One region of the Variovorax sp. GW821-FHT10B04 genome, then DNA from elsewhere that is predicted to be linked to it. Evidence: riboswitches for the same ligand, from Rfam matches in the RefSeq annotation. Region 1 holds a riboswitch; the other holds the start of a gene.

The links. Region 1 has a riboswitch for glycine ahead of AC07PZ_RS17875 (D-amino acid dehydrogenase). Riboswitches for the same ligand answer to the same signal wherever they lie in the genome.
Region 2: another riboswitch for glycine. It lies ahead of gcvT (glycine cleavage system aminomethyltransferase GcvT); the one in region 1 lies ahead of AC07PZ_RS17875 (D-amino acid dehydrogenase).

The regions. Positions count from the first base shown of each region.
Region 1 covers NZ_JBWKNQ010000007.1:154-10,246, forward strand. The annotation lists partial or broken gene bamA (outer membrane protein assembly factor BamA) at 1-1,344, shown strand, start outside; gene AC07PZ_RS17870 (hypothetical protein) at 1,416-1,745, shown strand; glycine riboswitch at 1,803-1,891, shown strand; glycine riboswitch at 1,892-2,006, shown strand; gene AC07PZ_RS17875 (D-amino acid dehydrogenase) at 2,111-3,406, shown strand; gene AC07PZ_RS17880 (TetR/AcrR family transcriptional regulator) at 3,410-4,087, opposite strand; gene AC07PZ_RS17885 (efflux RND transporter periplasmic adaptor subunit) at 4,204-5,340, shown strand; gene AC07PZ_RS17890 (efflux RND transporter permease subunit) at 5,343-8,465, shown strand; gene AC07PZ_RS17895 (efflux transporter outer membrane subunit) at 8,467-9,936, shown strand.
Region 2 covers NZ_JBWKNQ010000013.1:86,311-96,403, forward strand. The annotation lists gene AC07PZ_RS26105 (NUDIX domain-containing protein) at 1-85, shown strand, start outside; gene AC07PZ_RS26110 (sulfite exporter TauE/SafE family protein) at 98-835, opposite strand; gene AC07PZ_RS26115 (LysR family transcriptional regulator) at 933-1,832, shown strand; gene pmbA (metalloprotease PmbA) at 1,888-3,258, opposite strand; gene yjgA (ribosome biogenesis factor YjgA) at 3,319-3,975, shown strand; gene mog (molybdopterin adenylyltransferase) at 4,002-4,562, shown strand; gene denD (D-erythronate dehydrogenase) at 4,655-5,674, shown strand; gene AC07PZ_RS26140 (MFS transporter) at 5,774-7,072, shown strand; glycine riboswitch at 7,116-7,206, shown strand; glycine riboswitch at 7,219-7,350, shown strand; gene gcvT (glycine cleavage system aminomethyltransferase GcvT) at 7,402-8,562, shown strand; gene gcvH (glycine cleavage system protein GcvH) at 8,608-8,982, shown strand; gene gcvP (aminomethyl-transferring glycine dehydrogenase) at 9,226-10,093, shown strand, end outside.

The DNA of each region.
Region 1 (10,093 bases):
CGGCGGGTGAGCGTGGGCGGCAACAACCGCACGCGCGACGAAGTGATCCGCCGGGAATTCCGTCAGTACGAGGCGAGCTGGTACGACGGCGACAAGATCAAGCTGTCGCGCGACCGGGTGGACCGGCTGGGTTTCTTCACGGACGTGAACGTGGAGACGCAGGAGGTGGCGGGCTCGCCCGACCAGGTCGACCTGATGATCGACGTCAAGGAGAAGCCGACCGGGACGCTGCAGATCGGCGCGGGCTACTCCAGCACCGACAAGATCTCGCTGACCTTCGGCATCACCCAGGAAAACATCTTCGGCACGGGCAACTACCTGGGCCTGCAGGTCAACACGAGCAAGTACTACCAGACCGTGTCGATGACGGCCACCGACCCGTACTTCACCACCGGCGGCATCTCGCGGACGATCAACGTCTTCCATTCGGTCACCCGGCCGTACTACGAAGCGGACGGCAACTACAAGCTCACGACCGAGGGTGCATCGGTCAAGTTCGGCGTGCCCTTCAGCGAACTGGACACGGTGTACTTCGGCGTCGGCCTGGAACGTACGACCTTCAAGCCCGGAACCAACGGCGAGTACACGACGGTGGACGGCGTCTCGGTCTATACGGCCACGCCGCAGGCCTATCTCGACTACTTCCAGTGCACCGGCACCGTGCCGAGCGTGGTCTGCGCGCGCGACGGCATCACCAGCGTTCCGTTCACGGTCGGCTGGTCGCGCGACGACCGCGACAGCGCGCTGACGCCCACGCGCGGCCGCCTGCAGAGTGCGAACTTCGAGCTGGGCGTGGGCAACGACGTCCGCTACCTCAAGTCCAACTACCAATACCAGCAGTACTTCCCGCTGAGCAAGCAGTACACGCTGGCGCTCAACGGCGTGCTGGGCTATGGCCGCGCGCTGGGCGACACGACCTACCCGATCTTCAAGAACTTCTATGCGGGCGGCCTGGGCTCGATCCGCGGCTTCGAACAGAACTCGCTCGGCCCGCTGGACACCGTGACCGACGGCGCGCTCGGCGGCACCAAGAAGGCGATCTTCAACATGGAGCTGAGCACGCCGTTCCCCGGCGCCGGCAACGACCGCACGCTGCGGCTCTACAGCTTCTTCGACGTGGGCAACGTGTTCGCGTCGCGCACCGCGTCCATGACCGACGCGCAATGGAAGGCGCAGCAGGCGCTGCGCGCTTCGGTCGGCCTGGGCATCAGCTGGATCTCGCCGCTCGGTCCGCTGCGGCTGGCCTATGCGATCCCGATCAAGTACCAGCGCGCGGACGACGCCAACGGCATCGTGGCGGACCGCACGCAGCGCTTCCAGTTCCAGATCGGCACGGCGTTCTGACGGACACACTTTCTCCGTAAATCCTCCCGGATCGACGGTGATCCTCACTTTCGTCTCTCAAGGAGTTCGACATGACATTTTCTTTCCGCAGATCGACAGCCGCAGTCCTGGCACTCGCCCTGGCCGCGGGCACGGTGGCGGCGCAGGCCCAGACCGCCGCGCCAGCCGGCACGGCCCCGACCTATGTGGTGCCGGAGCCCGGCGTGGTGGTGGCCGCAGGCGCGCCGGCGTATGCCGTGGCATACCCGGCGCCCGTGTACGCCGCGCCCGTGGCCTACGTGCAGGCACCCGCGTACTACATCGATCCCGTGGCAACGGTGCTGACTGCCGTCGGCGTCGGCCTTCTGTTCGGCATCGGCGGGCACCATGGCGGCCCCGGACCCGGCCCGCGGCACTGGTAGGCCTCTCGGCACAGAGGACACCGGGTTGACCGCGCCATGCCCGCCTCGCTAAACTCGCCGCCGGATCCAGGAGAGTGCATGCCCCGCGCATGCCGCCGAAGGCGCAACCTCCCATACACGCTCAGGCCCGATACTGGTTCCGATTCACAGCCGACACTGGAGAGTGAAGCCCGCCCCACCGGCGCGGCTTCCACCGAAGGAGCAAGGGCGCGTCGCAAGGCGCGCCTGAATCTCTCAGGTACCAAGGACAGCGGGAGCGGCGCGAGAGGGCATGGCCCATCGTCTCGTGCCCGCACGCCCGCAGTCAGTCGCGGCGACGGACCCTGACCTCTCGTTCGCTCGTACGACAGCCTCCAGAGGTCCTCATGAAAATCATCGTTCTCGGCGCCGGCGTGACCGGCATCACTTCCGCCTGGTTCCTGCGCCAGGCCGGCCACGACGTCACCGTCATCGACCGCCAGCCCGCGGCCGGCCTTGAAACCAGCTTCGCCAACGGCGGACAGATCTCGGTGTCGCACGCCGAACCCTGGGCCAATCCGGGCGCTCCGCTCAAGGTGCTGAAGTGGCTCGGCAAGGAAGATTCGCCGCTGCTGTTCCGCCTGCGGCCGGACGTGCGCCAATGGCTCTGGGGCCTGGGCTTCCTGCGCGAATGCACGCCCGCACGCACCCGCCACAACATCCGCCAGATCGTGAACCTCGGCCTCTACAGCCGGGCCACGCTGCAGCAGCTCCGCGCCGACACCGGCCTGCAGTACGACCAGCGCACGCAGGGCATCCTGCACTTCTACACGAGCCAGGCCGAATTCGATGCGGCGCAGGCGCCGGCGCGCGTGATGCGCGAGTACGGCTGCGAGCTCGACATGAAGACCCCCGAGGAATGCGTGCAGATCGAACCCGCGCTCGCGCAATGCCGCGACCGCATCGTCGGCGGCAGCATGACGCCGAGCGACGAATCCGGCGATGCGCATCGCTTCACCCAGGAACTCGCGCGACGCTGCGCGGGCGCCGGCGTGGAGTTTCTCTACGACACGCGCATCCTCGGCATCGACCGCCGCGGCGACACGCTGCAGGCGGTGCGCGTGGCGGACCGCGACGGCGTGGTGCGCGACCTCTCGGCCGACCGCTTCGTGCTGTGCATGGGTTCATTCAGTGCCGGCTTCGCGCGGCAGCTGGGCATCTCGCTGAACATCTATCCGGCCAAGGGCTATTCGGTGACGCTGCCCGTGCTCGACCCGTCCAAGTCTTTCGGCGTGTCCCTCACGGACGACGAATACAAACTGGTGTTCTCCCGGCTGGGCGACCGGCTGCGCATCGCCGGCACGGCCGAGCTGAACGGCTACGACACCCACCTGAACGTGGTGCGCTGCGAAGCCATCGTGCGACGCGTGCGCGAACTGTTCCCCGAAATGACCGATGGCCGCGATGCGCAGTACTGGACCGGCCTGCGTCCCGCGACGCCGTCGAACGTGCCCTACATCGGCCGTTCGCGCATCGACAACCTGTACCTGAACACCGGGCACGGCACGCTCGGCTGGACACACTCGGCGGGTTCGGGCCGCGCGATCGCGGACATCGTGAGCGGCCAGATGCCGGACGTCGACTTCGCATTCACCGGCCTGCCGGCGCGCGATGGCCGGCCTCTCGCGCTTCGCGCCGCCTGAGGTTCAGCGCCTGGGCTTGCGCCTGGCGCCCGCACCGGTCGCCGCGGCGGGCGGTGCGGATTCGGCCGATTCCGATTCGCGCGCTTCGGGTGCCTGGGCACCGGGAAGCAGCCGCTCGATCACCTCGCGGTAGAGCGCCGCCAGAACCTCCGGATTGGCCGGCTGGTCGGTCACGCGGCGGAAAGCCGTGCCTTCGGCCAGCACCGCCATGAACTCGACGCGCGCAGCGGCTTCGGTCTCGGTCAGCGACGGATGGTCGAGCCGCACGGTGGCGAGCGCCTGGGCATGCAGCCGGCGGTCGGCGGCGCGCACCATCGCCGCCACCGTGGGGCTGCGCGCCGCCTCTGCCGTGACCTCGAGCAGCAGCACGCGGTCATCCGCCTCCGACGGCGACTCGTCGAACATCCGCGAGGCCAGCACCTGCGGCAGGTCCATCTGCCGGCCGGTGCTGGCGATCCAGGCGATGCGCTGCGACACGATCCGCTCCACGATCGCATGGACGATCGCTTCCTTGCTGGCGAAATAGCGGTAGATCTGGCCGACGCTCATCCGTGCTTCCTGGGCGATCTGCTGCATGCTGGCCGCGTGGAAACCATGGCGGACCACGCAGGCGCGCGCGGCGGCCACGATCTCGTCGCGTCGGATCTCATCGCGCAACGGCTTGGCGGGCCGTGTGGACATCGAAGCTTTTTCGGTTTTCACAATTTCTTTACTTGGCGGACACGTGAGGGTATCGACTATATTTGAGAATGAACGTTCACACTCAATTCGGACCGGATTCTTCCGACGGCATCTCCATGAAAACCTTACCCGTCCTGCTCGCCATGTCGCTGCTGATCGGCGCCTGCACCCAGAAACCGCCCGCCGCGGCACCCGGACCGGTGGAAGTCGGCGTCGTCACGCTGAAGACCGAACCGGTCGCGCTGAAGACCGAGCTCTCGGGGCGGACGTCGTCGGCACTGTCGTCCGAGGTACGCCCGCAGGTCGCGGGCATCATCAAGGCGCGGCTGTTCGAAGAAGGCAGCAACGTCAAGGCCGGCCAGGTGCTCTACCAGATCGACCCCGCCAGCTACCAGGCGACCTTCGATCAGGCCAAGGCCACGCTGGTCAATGCCGAGGCCGCCGTTTCCGCCGCGCGCCTGAAGGATGAACGCTACAAGGACCTGCTGAAGATCGAGGGCGTGTCGAAGCAGGACGCCGATGACGCCGCCACCGCCTACCAGCAGGCACTGGCCGCCGTCGCGCAGCAGAAGGCGTCCCTCGCCAGCGCGCGCATCAACCTCGACTACACCCAGATCCGCGCTCCGATCTCCGGACGCATCGGCAAGTCGAGCGTCACGCCGGGCGCGCTGGTCACGGCCGCCCAGACCACGGCGCTCGCCACCATCCGCACGCTCGATCCGATGTACGTCGATCTCACGCAGTCGAGCGCCGCGCTGCTGCAGTTGCGCCGCACGCTGGCCAAGGACGGTATGCGCGCCGGCAGCACCGACGCCAAGCTCCTCCTGGAGGACGGCTCCGAATACGCCCGCAAGGGCAAGCTGAAGTTCACCGAGATCGCGGTCGACGAGGCCACCGGCTCGGTGACGCTGCGCGCCGAGTTCCCGAACCCGGACGGCACGCTGCTGCCCGGCATGTTCGTGCGTGCGGTACTCGACGAGGCGATCGACCCCGCCGCCGTGCTCGCGCCGCAGCAGGGCGTCACGCGCGACCCGAAGGGCGACGCCACCGCACTGGTGCTGACCGCCGACAACAAGCTCGAGAGCCGCACCGTCACGACGCAGCGCGCGATCGACGACAAGTGGCTGATCTCCAGCGGCCTGGCCGCGGGCGACCGGCTGGTGGTGCAGGGCCTGAACAAGGTGAAGGCCGGCGACACGGTGAAGGCCGTCGACGTCGACCTGCAGGCCACGCCGAAGACTGCGGAGCGCTGAGCATGCTCGCCCAGTTCTTCGTCAAGCGGCCCATCTTCGCGTGGGTCATCGCGATCGTCATCATGCTGGCCGGCGCACTGTCGATCACCACGCTGCCGGTCTCCCAGTACCCGGACGTCGCACCGCCGACGATCCGCATCCAGGCTACCTACACCGGCGCCTCGGCGGAAACCGTCGAGAACAGCATCACGCAGATCCTGGAACAGCAGCTCACGGGCCTGGACGGGCTGCTGTACTTCGCATCGACCAGCAGCTCGGCCGGCACGGCGTCCATCAACGTCACCTTCAAACAGGGCACCAACCCCGACACGGCGCAGGTGCAGGTGCAGAACAAGGTGCAGCAGGCGCTCACGCGGCTGCCGACCGCCGTGCAGCAGCTCGGCGTCACCGTCACCAAGTCGCAGACCGACTTCCTGATGATCGTCGCGCTCTACGACCAGAAGGACAAGGCCAGCGCCACCGACATCGCCGACTACCTGGTGAGCAACCTGCAGGACCCGATCGCGCGTGTCGACGGCGTGGGCGGCGTGCAGGTGTTCGGCGCGCAGTACGCTATGCGGATCTGGCTCGACCCGACCAAGCTCGCGGCCTACAGCCTGATGCCGTCCGACGTGCAGTCGGCCATCGAGGCGCAGAACACGCAGGTGTCGGCCGGCAAGATCGGCGCGATCCCGGCCGCCGCCAACCAGCAGCTCAACGCGACCGTCACCGCGCAGTCCAAGCTGCAGACGCCCGACCAGTTCCGCGCCATCGTCGTGAAGCACGACACCACCGGCGCGGTGGTCAAGCTGGGCGACGTGGCACGGGTCGAACTCGGCAGCGAAAGCTACGACAACGTGACGCGCCTGAACGGCCATCCGGCCTCGGGGCTCGCGGTGCAGCTCGCACCCGGCGCCAATGCGCTGTCAACCGCGACGCGCGTGCGCACCATGGTCCAGCAGTTGCAGCACGGCATGCCCGACGGCTACCAGGTCGCCTACCCGAAGGACAGCACCAAGTTCATCAGCATCTCGATCGAGGAAGTGGTGAAGACGCTGTTCGAGGCGATCGCGCTGGTGGTGGTCGTGATGTTCGTCTTCCTGCAGAACTGGCGCGCCACGCTGATCCCGGCGATCGCGGTGCCGGTGGTGCTGCTCGGCACCTTCGGCGTGCTGTCGGTGTTCGGCTATTCGATCAACACGCTGACGATGTTCGGCATGGTGCTGTCGATCGGCCTGCTGGTGGACGACGCCATCGTGGTGGTCGAGAACGTCGAGCGGCTGATGCGCGAGGAGCACCTGTCGGCGCGCGAGGCGACCATCAAGTCGATGGGCGAGATCACCGGCGCACTGGTGGGCATCGCGACCGTGCTGTCGGCGGTGTTCCTGCCGATGGCCTTCTTCAGCGGCTCGACCGGCGTCATCTACCGGCAGTTCTCGATCACGATCGTCGCGTCGATGGTGCTGTCGGTGGTGGTCGCGCTGACCTTGACGCCGGCGCTCTGCGCCACGCTGCTCAAGCCGCACGACCACGACGCCGGCGCGCGCGGCTTCGCAGGCTGGTTCAACCGCAGCTTCGACAAGATGCTCGGCCGCTACGAAGGCCGCGTGGCGAAACTGCTGAAGGCGCCGCTGCGCTGGATGCTGATGTACGGCGTGATCATCGCGGCGCTCGCGGTGCTGTTCATGCGCCTGCCCACCGGCTTCCTGCCGACCGAGGACCAGGGCGAGGCGATGGTGCAGTTCACGCTGCCGGCCGGCGCCTCGGTGGCGCGCACGATGGAAGTCGCGAAAGAGGTCGAGAAGCACTTCCTGACCGAGGAGAAGGACAACACCGAAGCCGTCTTCACCATCTCGGGCTTCAACTTCAGCGGCAGCGGCCAGAACGCGGGGATGGCCTTCGTCGCGCTCAAGGACTGGAGCGAGCGCAGCGGCACGGCCAACCGGGCCGACACCATCTCGGGCCGCGCCACGCAGGCGCTGTCGAAGGTGCGCGACGCGCAGATCTTCGCGCTGAACCCGCCGGCGATCCAGGGCCTGGGCCAGTCCAATGGCTTCGAGTTCCAGCTGCAGGCCGACGCCGGCACCGACCGTGCCAAGCTGCAGACGATGCGCAACACGCTGCTGACGTCGGCCGCCAAGGACAGCCAGCTGAGCGCGGTGCGCAGCGGCGGCATGGAAGACACGCCGCAGCTCAAGGTCGACGTCGACCAGGCCAAGGCCTTCTCGCTCGGCCTGTCGCTCGCCGACATCAACGACACGCTGAGCTCGGCCTGGGCCGGCACATACGTCAACGACTTCATCGACCGCGCCCGCGTCAAGAAGGTCTACATCCAGGGCGACGCGCCTTTCCGTTCGAAGCCCGAGGACCTGGCGCAATGGCGCGTGCGCGGCAGCACCGATGCGATGACGCCCTTCTCCTCCTTCGCGACCACGCACTGGGCCTACGGCCCCGAGAGCCTGGCGCGCTACAACGGCCTGGCCTCGTACGCGATCCAGGGCTCGGCCGCCAGCGGCCAGAGCTCCGGTGCGGCGATGGACCGGATGGAGACGCTGGCCAACCAGCTGCCGGCCGGCACGCACTACGCCTGGAGCGGCCTGTCCTACCAGGAGCGCCTGGCCAGCGGGCAGACGCTGCAGCTCTACGCGATCTCGATCCTCGTGGTCTTCCTGTGCCTGGCGGCGCTGTATGAAAGCTGGTCGGTGCCGTTCTCGGTGTTGCTGGTGATCCCGCTCGGCGTGATCGGCGCGGTGCTCGGTGCCACGCTGCGCGGGCTGGAGAACGACGTGTACTTCCAGGTCGCGCTGCTCACCACCATCGGCCTGGCCGCGAAGAACGCGATCCTGATCGTCGAGTTCGCGGAAGCGGCCTACCAGCGCGGCACCGGCCTCGTGGCTTCGGCGATCGAAGGCGCGCGGCTGCGGCTGCGCCCGATCCTGATGACCTCGCTGGCCTTCATCGCGGGCGTGATGCCGCTCGCACTGTCGAGCGGCGCCGGCGCCAACAGCCGCATTTCGATCGGTACCGGCATCGTGGGCGGCACGTTCACCGCCACGCTGCTCGCCATCTTCTTCGTGCCGCTGTTCTTCGTGCTGGTGCGCAAGCTGTTCGGCGGCCGCACCGAAGCCGCCGCCCAAGGAAACTGACATGAGATCCCACACCCTCATCGCACTCGCGATCAGCACGCTGCTCGGCGCCTGCGGCACGATGGCGCCCGCCTACCAGCAGCCGGCGGCGCCGGTGCCGGCCACCTGGCCCAGCGGCGCCGCCTATGCGCCGGCCGATGCCAAGGCCGCTGCCGGGTCGGCCGGCACGGCCGCCACCGATCTCGCCTGGCGCGACTTCGTGCATGACGACCGGTTGCGCAAGGTCATCGCACAGGCGCTGGCCGACAGCCGCGACCTGCGCAAGACGCTCGCCGACATCGAGTCCGCACGCGCGCAGTACCGTGTGCAGCAGGCAGCCCAGCTGCCCACGGTCGACGCCGGCGTGAGCGGCAGCCGTGCGCGCAGCCTGTCGTCGACCTCGGGCAGCAGCAACACCACCGTGCAGACGCAGAGCTACACGGCCAACCTGGGCGTGAGTTCGTACGAGGTCGACCTGTTCGGCCGCGTGCGCAGCCTGACCGGCGCGGCGCTGGAGACCTATCTGGCGACCGAGGAAGCAGCGCGCACCACCCGCATCAGCCTGATCGCCGAGACCGCGACCGCCTGGATCGCCTACGCCGCCGACGGCAGCCAGCGCGCGATCGCGCAACGCACCATGGAAAGCGCCGAGCGCTCCATGACGCTCACGCGCAAGCGGCTCGAAGCCGGCGTGGCCTCGCGCGTCGACGTGCGGCAGGCCGAGACGGTCTACCAGCAGGCGCGCGCCGACGTCGCGAGCTACACGACCGCGGTCGCGCAGGATCGCAATGCGCTCGAACTGCTGGTCGGCAGCCGCGTCGACGATGCGCTGCTGCCCGACGCGCTGCCGACCGGCGGCGCCGACTGGGTCGCCGACGTGCCGGCCGGCGTGTCGTCGAGCGTGCTGCTGCAGCGCCCGGACGTGCTGCAGGCCGAGCACCAGCTGAAGTCGGCCAACGCGAACATCGGTGCCGCGCGCGCCGCGCTGTTCCCGTCGCTCACGCTGACCGCCGCCGGTGGCGTGGCCAGCGCGGCACTGTCGACGCTGCTGAGCGGCGGCGCCACGGTCTGGTCGCTGGCGCCCGCACTGAGCCTGCCGATCTTCGACGGCGGCGCCGGCCGCGCCAACGTGGCCTACGCCGAGGCCCAGCAGAAGGGCTACCTGGCGAGCTACGAACTGGCCATCCAGACCGCCTTCAAGGAAGTGGCGGACGCGCTCGCGCGGCGCGGCACCATGCAGGAACAACTGGCGGCGCAGACCGACCTGGTGAGCGCCGCGCAGGACAGCTACGACCTGTCGAACGCGCGCTACACGAAGGGCGTCGACACCTTCCTCAACGCGCTCGATTCGCAGCGCACGCTCTACAGCGCCCAGCAGACGCTGGTCACGGCGCGCCAGACCGCGCTGGCCAACCAGGTGTTGCTGTACCGCGTGCTCGGCGGCGGCGCGGCGCTGGGAGAATCGGCGCCATGGACTTCCTCGACGCCCTGAGGGCGCTCTGGCATGCGTTGCTGATGCTGGGCCGGCTGCTGGGCAAGCTGCTGGACCTGCTCCCCTGAGTGCGCCTTTGCGCGGCGCGGCGCCGCGGCGACCTGCCCGTCCAAGCCGCGGCGCATCGCACTCCCTTCTCCCCTCTTCTTCCGTCTCT
Region 2 (10,093 bases), on a different contig from region 1:
GTCGCCGGAGGAGTCCGTCGACGACTTCGCCCTTCCCTATCAGCAGACGATCGCCCGCGTGCGCGCCCACCTCGCCGGCACCTGAGCGATCGACCGCCTACGCAGCGAACAGCATGTAGGCGCCAAGCAGTCCAAGCCCGATGAAGAACAGCCGCTGGAACACCGCCACCGGCAGGCGCTCGCGCAACCATTGGCCCAGCGACATGCCGGCCAGCGCCGGCAGCAGCAGTCCCGCCGACATGCCCGCATCGGCCGCCGCATAGGCGCCATGGCCGAACAGGCCCACGGCCAGTGCCACGGTGGCCGTCGTGAAGGAGATTCCCATCGCCTGCATCAAGGTACTGCGCGACAGGCCCAGCGCCTGCAGGTAGGGCACCGCAGGCAACACGAAAACGCCCGTCAGCGCCGTCACGACACCGGTCAGCACGCCCGTCAGCGGCCCCAGCCAACGCTCATGGGCAGCCGGCACCGAGAACGTCCGCCCCGCGAGCCCCCAGGCCGCATACGCCACCAACGCGGCGCCGAGCAGCACCTGCGTCCATGCACCGGCGGGGGCGCCGAAAAATGCCGCACCGCCCAACGTGCCGGCGGCAATGCCCAGTTGAAGTCCCCAGAGGCGGCGCAGCACCGACGGCAGCATGCGCCAGGGCCGCAACTGCCAGACGTTGGTCACGAAGGACGGCAGGATGAGCAGCGCGGCCGCCTCGGCCGGCGACATCCACAGCGCGAGCATCGCCATCGACAAGGTCGGCAACCCAAGGCCGATCACGCCCTTGACCAGCCCGGCCACCAGGAACACGGCCGATGCGGCGACGAAGGATTCGATCAGGGTCATGCAGCGAGTCTGCCCCGGCGCCACGGCGGCCTCCAATGCGGATCTTTCACATCCGGCCTCAGCCGCAGCCTGAGGCACGCCGTGCTAAGTTGCCACCATGCGATTCGACCTGACCGACCTGCGGCTGTTCCTCCACGTGGTCGAGGCCGGCAGCCTCACGGCCGGTGCGCAGCGCAGCCACATGACATTGGCTTCGGCCAGCCAGCGCGTGCGCGGCATGGAAGACACGCTCGGCCACCCGCTGCTGCTGCGCCTGCCGAAGGGCGTGAAACCGACCGAGGCGGGCCGCACGCTGCTGCATCACGCGCGCCTGATGCTGGCGCAGATGGAGCGGCTGCGCGGCGAGCTCGGCGAATACGGCAATGGCCTCAAGGGCCACGTCCGCGTCCTGTGCAACACGTCCGCGATGACGGAACACCTGCCCGAGCCGCTCGGCCGCTTCCTCGCCGACCATCCGCTGGTGTCCGTCGACCTCGAGGAGCGCGGCAGCGACGACATCGTCGACGCGCTGCGTGCCGGCCTGTGCGACATCGGCATCGTGTCGGATGCGGTCGATACCGACGGGCTCGAACGGCACGCATTCCGGCAGGACGACCTGGTGCTGGTGATGCCGCGTTCGCATGCGCTGGCAGGACGGCGGCGCGTCAGGCTGGCCGAGATCGCCGAGTCGGACTTCGTCGGGCTGCCTGAGGGCAATCCGCTGCAGGCACACATCGCGCTGCATGCACGGCGGCTGGGCCGTCACCTGGCATGCCGTGTCCGCGTCGGCGGCTTCGAAGCGATGTGCGGCATGGTCGCGCAGGGGATCGGCGTGGGCATCGTGCCGCAGACCGCGGCGCGGCGTTGTGCGCGCACCATGCCGATCGCGCGGGCGATGCTCGACGAGCCTTGGGCTGCGCGCACGCTGCTGGCCTGCGTGAAGGACCGCGAAGGGCTGTCACTGCATGCCCGGCGCATGCTCGACCATCTGGTGCCGCCTGCACCCGGCGATCTCTGACGCCTCCGAATACCGGATGCAGTCGATGGGGTGGCGCACCCACCGCCCCGATGGATCAGGCGCCAGCGACCTTCATGCGGTTGATCAACAGCGAACCCGTGGTCTTGGCGCCGTAGTTGTACGCATCGGCACCGACCGCCTGGATGCCCATGAGCATCTCCTTCAGGTTGCCAGCGATCGTGATCTCCTGCACCGGGAACGCGATACGCCCCTTTTCGACCCAGAAGCCGCTCGCGCCGCGCGAATAGTCGCCCGTCACGTAGTTCACGCCCTGGCCCATCAGCTCGGTCACGAACAGGCCGGTGCCCAGCTTGCGCAGCATCTCGTCGAGATCGTCGCCCGCCTGCGTGAGCCGCGAGCTCAACACCAGGTTGTGCGAGCCGCCAGCGTTGCCGGTGGTCTTCATGCCGAGCTTGCGCGCCGAATAGGTACCGAGGAAATAGCCCTGCAGTTCGCCCGCATCGATCACCTTGCGCGCCTTGGTGACCACGCCTTCGTCGTCGAACGGCGAGCTGCCCTTGCCGCGCAGGATGTGCGGATCTTCCGCGACGTCGATGTGCGAAGGCAGCACGGCCTTGCCCAGCGAATCGAGCAGGAAGGTGCTCTTGCGGTAGAGCGCACCGCCGCTGGTGGCCTGCACCAGGCCGCCGAGCAGGCCAGCCGCCAGCGGCGACTCGAACAGCACCGCGCACTGGGTCGTCTTGATCTTGCGCGACTTGAGCCGCGACAGCGCCCGTTCCGCAGCGTAACGGCCCACCGCCTGCGGGCTCGCGAGCTCCGTCGCCGAGCGCATCGAGCTGTACCAGGCATCGCGCTGCATGTCGTTGCCCTTGCCGGCGATCGGCGCAACGGAGATCGAGTGGCGCGAGCTCGCATAGCCACCGCGGAAGCCGTGCGTGTGGGCACTGAAGAAATGGCTCTGCTGCGCCGACACGCCCGCACCTTCGCTGTTGGTGATGCGCTTGTCGGTCGACAGCGCCGCGCCTTCGCATTCGAGGGCCAGAACCGCCGCCTGTTCGCTCGTGACGTCCCACGGATGGAACAGGTCGAGCTCGGGATGGGTCTTGGAAATGTCGTCCTCGTCGGGTAACCCGCCGACCGGGTCTTCCGCGGTGAAGCGCGCGATGTCGTATGCGGCCTGCACCGTCTGGGCGATCGCGGCATCGGAGAAATCGGAGGTGCTCGCGTTGCCGCGGCGATTGCCGACGTAGACCGTGACGCCGAGCGACTTGTCGCGGTTGCGCTCGACGTTCTCCAGTTCGCCCTTGCGTACCGAGACGCTGAGCCCGCAGCCCTCGGAGGCTTCGGCGCCGGCGTCGGTGGCGCCCAGCTTCTTGGCGTGCGCCAGGGCCGAATCGACCAGGTTTTCAAAGAAGGAGCGGCTGTAGGCGAAGCCGGATTCGACGCGCGAGGAGGATGTCTTCATGTGTTGGCTATGATACTTGCGCCCCCCGGAACCCCGCGGAGCGGCAACAGATTCCCCCTCATGTCCCGCAAACCCAAAAAAGGCTATTTCGTCCGTGGACAGTTCGTTGCCGAAGGCAGCGAGCTCGACCTTGAGCTCAAACGCGAGCTCAAGGGTACCGACGACGCCAGCAAAACCGATCTCAAACGCGAGAGCACCGAACTGCAGAAGCTCGGCGAGGGCCTGCTCGGCCTGCGCGCCGGCCTGTTCGACAAGCTCCCGCTCGGCGAAAAGCTCACCGACGCCGTCGTCGAAGCCCGCCGTATCACCAACTTCGAGGGCAAGCGCCGGCAGATGCAGTTCGTCGGCAAGCTCATGCGCGGCCTCGACCCCGAGGTGCTCGAGAGCGTGCGTGCAGCGCTGCAGGAGCAGCACCGCGCGCCCGCCGAGGAAACCGCCACGCTCCACGAAGCCGAGCGCTGGCGCGACCTGCTGATCGCCGACGACGACGCGATGGGCGGCTGGATCGAGACCCATCCGGCCACCGACATCCAGCAACTGCGCGCCCTCGTGCGCCAGGCGCGCAAGGACATCAAGGCCGGCCCGGCCGGCGAGGCACCTCGCCAGGGCAAGGCCTACCGCGAAGTGTTCCAGCTGGTGCGCGCCCAACTGTCCGTGCACGACGACGGCGATCGCGCGGCAGAAGCCGGCGAGCAGTCGCGCGAAGAAGACGCATGACGGCGTTCGACCCCGTTCGCATCGGCATCGTCTCGGTCAGCGACCGGGCCTCCACCGGCGTCTACGAGGACAAGGGCCTGCCGGCTCTCAAGGACTGGCTCACGCGCGCATTGCGCAATCCGATCGACTTCGAAGCCCGGCTGATTCCCGACGAGCAGGCCGGCATCAGCGCGACCCTGGTCGAACTGGTCGATGCCGGCTGTTCGCTGGTGCTGACCACCGGCGGCACCGGCCCCGCGCTGCGCGACGTCACGCCCGAGGCGACGCTCGCCGTGGCGCACAAGGAGATGCCGGGCTTCGGCGAGCAGATGCGGCAGATCAGCCTGCGCTTCGTGCCGACCGCGATCCTGTCGCGCCAGGTGGCGGTGATCCGCGACCGGAGCCTGATCCTGAACCTGCCCGGCCAGCCGAAGGCGATCGCCGAAACGCTCGAAGGGCTGAAGAACGCCGACGGCTCGCAGGCCGTGCCCGGCATCTTCGCCGCGGTGCCCTATTGCATCGACCTGATCGGCGGCCCGTACCTCGAAACGGACGACGCCGTCTGCAAGGCCTTTCGGCCCAAGTCCGCGCTGCGCCCGGCGCGCTGAAACGCCGCACGCGCACCCGAGAAAACCCGGTGCCGCGAGGCGCTGCCTGCGCCGGACGTGCGCATTAGACTGCTCCGAAAAACGGAGACCTCATGCACATCGTCATCACCGGCGGCGCCGGATTCCTGGGTGCACGCCTTGCGCGCACGCTGCTCGCGCGCCGCACGCTCTCTTTGGCCGGCGCCGCGCCGGCGCCCATCACCCGGATCACGCTGGTCGACCGCGCAGCAGCGCCGGCCGACCTGGCCGCGGATGCGCGCGTCGCGCAGGTCGTCGGCGACCTGAACGAGCTGCTGGCCGGCGCACCGCAGCGCGTGCTGCCGTCTGACGCTTCGGCGGTGTTCCACCTGGCGGCCGCGGTCAGCGGTGAATGCGAGGCCGACTTCGACCTCGGCATGCGCAGCAACTTCGCAGCCACCCACGCGCTGCTGGAGGTCTGCCGGCAATCGGGCCGCGCGCCCGTACTGGTGTTCTCCAGCTCGCTCGCGGTCTTCGGCAGTTCGCCCGAGCTGCCGCTGCCCGACGTCATCCAGGACCAGACGCTGCCCACGCCGCTGAGCAGCTACGGCATCCAGAAGGTGATCGGCGAGCAACTGGTGGCCGACTACACGCGCAAGGGTTTCATCCACGGCCGCAGCGTGCGGCTGATGACGGTCAGCGTGCGCCCCGGCAAGCCCAATGGCGCGGCCTCGGGCTTCTTCAGCGGCATGTTCCGCGAGCCGCTGGCCGGGCTCCGTGCGCCCTGCCCGGTGCCCGACGCCACACCGGTGGCGATCGCCTCGCCCGCACGCACGATCGAAGGCCTCATCCGAGCAGCCGAGGCGAGCGACGCCGACTGGGGGCCGCGCATCGCCGTCAACCTGCCGTCGCTCCCGACCACGGTCGGCGAGATGGCGGCCGCGCTCGGCCGGGTGGCCGGTCCGGCGGCCCAGGCCTTGCTGGACCGCACGCCGGACCCGGCGATCGCCCGCATCGTGAAGACCTGGCCCGGCCGCTTTGAATGGACCCGTGCCCGCGCACTGGGCCTTGCCGCCGACGACAGCGTCGACGAGATCATTCGGGATTACGTCCGTGAAAATCCCGACGCGGCGAAGGGACTTCCGGCTGCATAGTCGAGATGCTGTGGCAAGCACGCAGCAACCATCGCATCCGCGACGGAACACCCGGAGCCTCGCTCCGGCCAGCCATGCATAACCACACTTAGAGACAGCATGAACTCCATCGAGCAGAGAACCATTTCGAAGATCAGTTGGCGGCTGCTGCCGCTGCTGATGGTCAGTTATTTCGTCGCCTACCTGGATCGCGTGAATCTCGGTTTCGCGGGCGCGGCGATGTCCAAGGACCTGGGCTTCACCGGCGCGATCTTCGGCAGCGCCGCCGGCATCTTCTTCATCGCGTACTTCCTGTTCGAAGTGCCGAGCAACCTGGCGCTGGAACGCTTCGGCGCACGCCGCTGGATCGCGCGGATCATGTTCAGCTGGGGTGTCATTTCCGCGGCGCAGGCCTGGGTCGGCAGCGCCACCAGCTTCAACGTCGTGCGCTTCCTGCTCGGCATTGCCGAGGCCGGCTTCTTTCCCGGCGTGATCTTCTACATCACGCTGTGGTTCCCGGCGGCCTACCGCGCCCGCATCGTGGGCTGGTTCATGTTCGCCATTCCGATCTCGACGGTGATCGGCTCGCCGATTTCGGGCTACATCCTCAACATGGACGGCGTCGGCGGCATGCACGGCTGGCAATGGCTGTTCATCCTGGAAGCCATCCCCGCGGTGATCCTGACCTTCTTCGTGCTGCTGTACCTGCCCGACGGCCCCAAGGAAGCCAAGTGGCTGACCAACGAGGAACGCGACTGGCTGCAGACCACGCTGGACGCAGAGCGCCGCAACCGCGAGTCGATCCATCGCATTTCGTGGAAGCAGTCGCTGCTCAACTGGCGCGTGATCGGCCTCGGATTCGTCTACATGGGCATCACGGTGCCGCTCTACGGACTGGGCTTCTTCCTGCCCCAGATCATCAAGGGCTTCGGCGGCCTGGGCAACGTCGAGATCGGCTTCATCAACGCCTTCCCGTACCTCATCGGCGCCATCGCCATGATCTATTGGACGCGCTGGTCGGACGCCCGCAAGGAGCGCAAGTGGTTCGTGCTCGTACCGCTCGCCTGCATCTTCGTGGGCCTGGTCGCGGCATCGCAGATCAGCGCACCGGTGCCCAAGATGGCGGCGGTCACGCTGGCAGCCCTGGGCATCTTCACCGCGCTGCCCACGTTCTGGACGCTGCCGACCGCCCTTCTGAGCGGCACCGCCGCCGCCGCCGGCATCGCGTGGATCAACTCGATCGGCAACCTCGGCGGCTACATCGGCCCGACGATCTTCGGCACGCTGCGCGACAAGATGGGCAACGACATCTACGCCGTGCTGTTCCTGGCGCTGCTGTCGGTCGTGGCCTTTGCGCTGGTGCTGCTCATCGGGCACGACAAGCGCGCCGAGGAAGTGCCGCAGCCCGCGCACGCCTGACAAAGTCGGCGATTCGCGCTGACCCGCCGAGGATTCCACTACACTCGACGGGTCAGGAGAGAGCCCCGCCACGCGGGGCCGCCGAAGGCGCAGGAACCATCCGAACGCTCAGGCAAAAGGACTGACGAGGCGCCCGTTCACACGGGCGTTTCCTTGCTGGAGAGAGATGTCCACGTCGCGCGATCCGCACGAGATTCGCACGATGGAGGCCATCCACCGAAGGAGCAAACCCCGATCGTGGGGCGAATCTCTCAGGTAGAGCGGACAGCAGGGGTGGCCCATGATTTGCGTCATGGAATGAAACTGCCCCTTTGCTCCTGGAGTGCGCCTTGGCCGCTGCATCCGCCGATCTGCTCAAGACACCTCTTCACGACCTGCACGTCGAACTCGGCGCGCGCATGGTCCCCTTTGCCGGCTATTCGATGCCGGTGCAGTACCCCGCCGGCCTGATGGCCGAGCACAAGCACACCCGCACGGCCGCAGGCCTGTTCGACATCTCCCACATGGGCCAGCTGCGGCTGGTCGGCCCCGACGCCGCAGCGGCCTTCGAGAGCCTGATGCCGGTCGACGTGATCGGCCTGGCGCCGGGCAAGCAGCGCTACGGACTGCTGCTGAACGACGCCGGCGGCATCCTCGACGACCTGATGTTCTTCAACGAAGGCGGCGATTCGCTCTTCGTGATCGTCAACGGCGCGTGCAAGGTGGCCGACATCGCGCACCTGCAGGCACGGATCGGCGCGCGCTGCAGCGTGCAGCCGATGCCCGATCACGCCCTGCTCGCACTGCAGGGGCCGCAGGCCGCCGCCGTGCTGGCGCGCCTCTCGCCGGGCATCGAGCGCTTCGTCTTCATGACCGGCGGTGCGGTGCGGATCGGCGGCATCGCCGCCTTCGCCACCCGCAGCGGCTACACCGGCGAGGACGGCTTCGAGATCTCCGTCGCCGCGGCCGATGCCGACGCACTCGCGCGCCTGCTGCTCGCGCAGCCGGAGGTGCAGCCGATCGGCCTGGGCGCGCGCAACTCGCTGCGACTCGAAGCCGGCCTGTGCCTGTACGGCAACGACATCGACGAAGGCACGACGCCGGTCGAGGCCTCGCTCAACTGGGCGATCCAGAAAGTGCGCCGCAGCGGCGGCGCGCGCGAAGGGGGCTTCCCCGGTGCCGGGAAGATCCTCGCGCAGCTCACCGCATCGGCAGGCACCGCCGGCCATCTCGACCATGACACGCTGACGCGCCGCCGGGTCGGCCTGGTCGCGCTGGAACGCATTCCGGTGCGCGACGGCACGCCGCTCGAGTCGTTCGAGGGTCAGCCGATCGGGCAGGTCACGAGCGGCCTGCTCGGCCCGAGCGTGGACCGGCCGATCGCCATGGGCTACGTGGCCACCGCGTTCGCCGAACCCGGCACGCGCCTGCAGGCCATCGTGCGCGGCAAGCCGGTGCCGATGGAAGTCTGCACGCTGCCCTTCCTGCCCGCCCGATACTTCCGGGGCTGAGCACTTTCGCCAGATCTAACCTCACACGCTTTCAAGGAGCACCCCATGACCATCAAGTACACCAAGGACCACGAATGGGTCCAGAGCGAAGGCGATGCGCCGCTCACCGTCGGCATCACCGTGCATGCGCAGGACGCGCTGGGTGACGTCGTGTTCGTCGACCTGCCCGAGATCGGCGCGAGCTTCGCCCAGGGCGAAGTGGCCGGCGTCGTCGAATCGGTGAAGGCCGCGGCCGACGTGTACATGCCGATCTCCGGTGAGATCACCGAGGTCAACGAGGCGCTGCGCGCCGACCCGTCGCTGGCCAACAGCGACCCGAACGGCGCCGGCTGGTTCTTCAAGGTGAAACCGTCGGACCCGGCGCAGTTCGACGCGCTTCTCGAAGCCGCCGACTACGACAAGTTCGCTGCTGAATCGTGAGCCTCCCGGCTTGCCACTTCGTGTGCTTCGCCACCTCCCGAGGAGGGGGCTCGGCCGCCTTGGGGCGGCCCGGCGGCGGCCGAATCTTGAGCCTCCCGGCTTGCCACTTCGTGTGCTTCGCCACCTCCCGAGGAGGGGGCTCGGCCGCCTTGGGGCGGCCCGGCGGCGGCCGAATCTCCTGAGCCGACGCCGCGTCTTATCAGCCACACCCTTTTTTTGTTCCGTACCCTGATCACCCGCGCCATGCCGACATCCTTCCCTTCCCTCCATGACCTCGAGAACGCCGAGGAATTCCTGGCCCGCCACATCGGCATCGATGCGGCGGACGAGGCGCGGATGCTGCCGGTGATCGGTGCGGCGACGCGGGCCGAGCTGATCGACGGCATCGTGCCCGCGGCCATCCGCCGCACGGCGCCGATGCAGTTGCCGGCACCGGTCACCGAAGCGGCCGCGCTGGCCGAGCTCAAGGCGATCGCGGCGAAGAACAAGGTGCTGAAGAGCTTCATCGGCCAGGGCTACTACGGCACGCACACGCCAGGCGTGATCCTGCGCAACGTGCTCGAGAACCCGGCCTGGTACACGGCCTACACGCCCTACCAAGCCGAGATCTCGCAGGGCCGCATGGAGGCGCTGGTCAACTTCCAGACCATGGTCGTCGACCTGACCGGCATGGCCATCGCCAATGCCTCGATGCTCGACGAAGCCACGGCCGCGGCCGAGGCCATGACGCTCGCCAAGCGCAGCGTCAAGTCGAAGAGCAACACCTTCGTGGTCGCGGGCGACTGCCATCCGCAGACCATCGAAGTGATCCGCACGCGCGCGGCGCCGCTCGGCATCGCTGTGGTCGTCGCCGACTCGGCGCCCGCGTGGGAAGCGGCCCTGGCCGGTGACTGCTTCGCGGCGCTGATGCAGTACCCCGCCTCCAGCGGCTGGGTCCAGGACTGGAGCGCCGACGTGAAGCGCCTGCACGACAAGCAGGCCGCTGCGATCTTCGCGACCGACCTGCTCGCGCTCACGCTGCTGGTGCCGCCCGGCGAATGGGGCGCCGACATCGTCGTCGGCAGCACGCAGCGCTTCGGCATGCCGATGGGTTGCGGCGGCCCGCACGCGG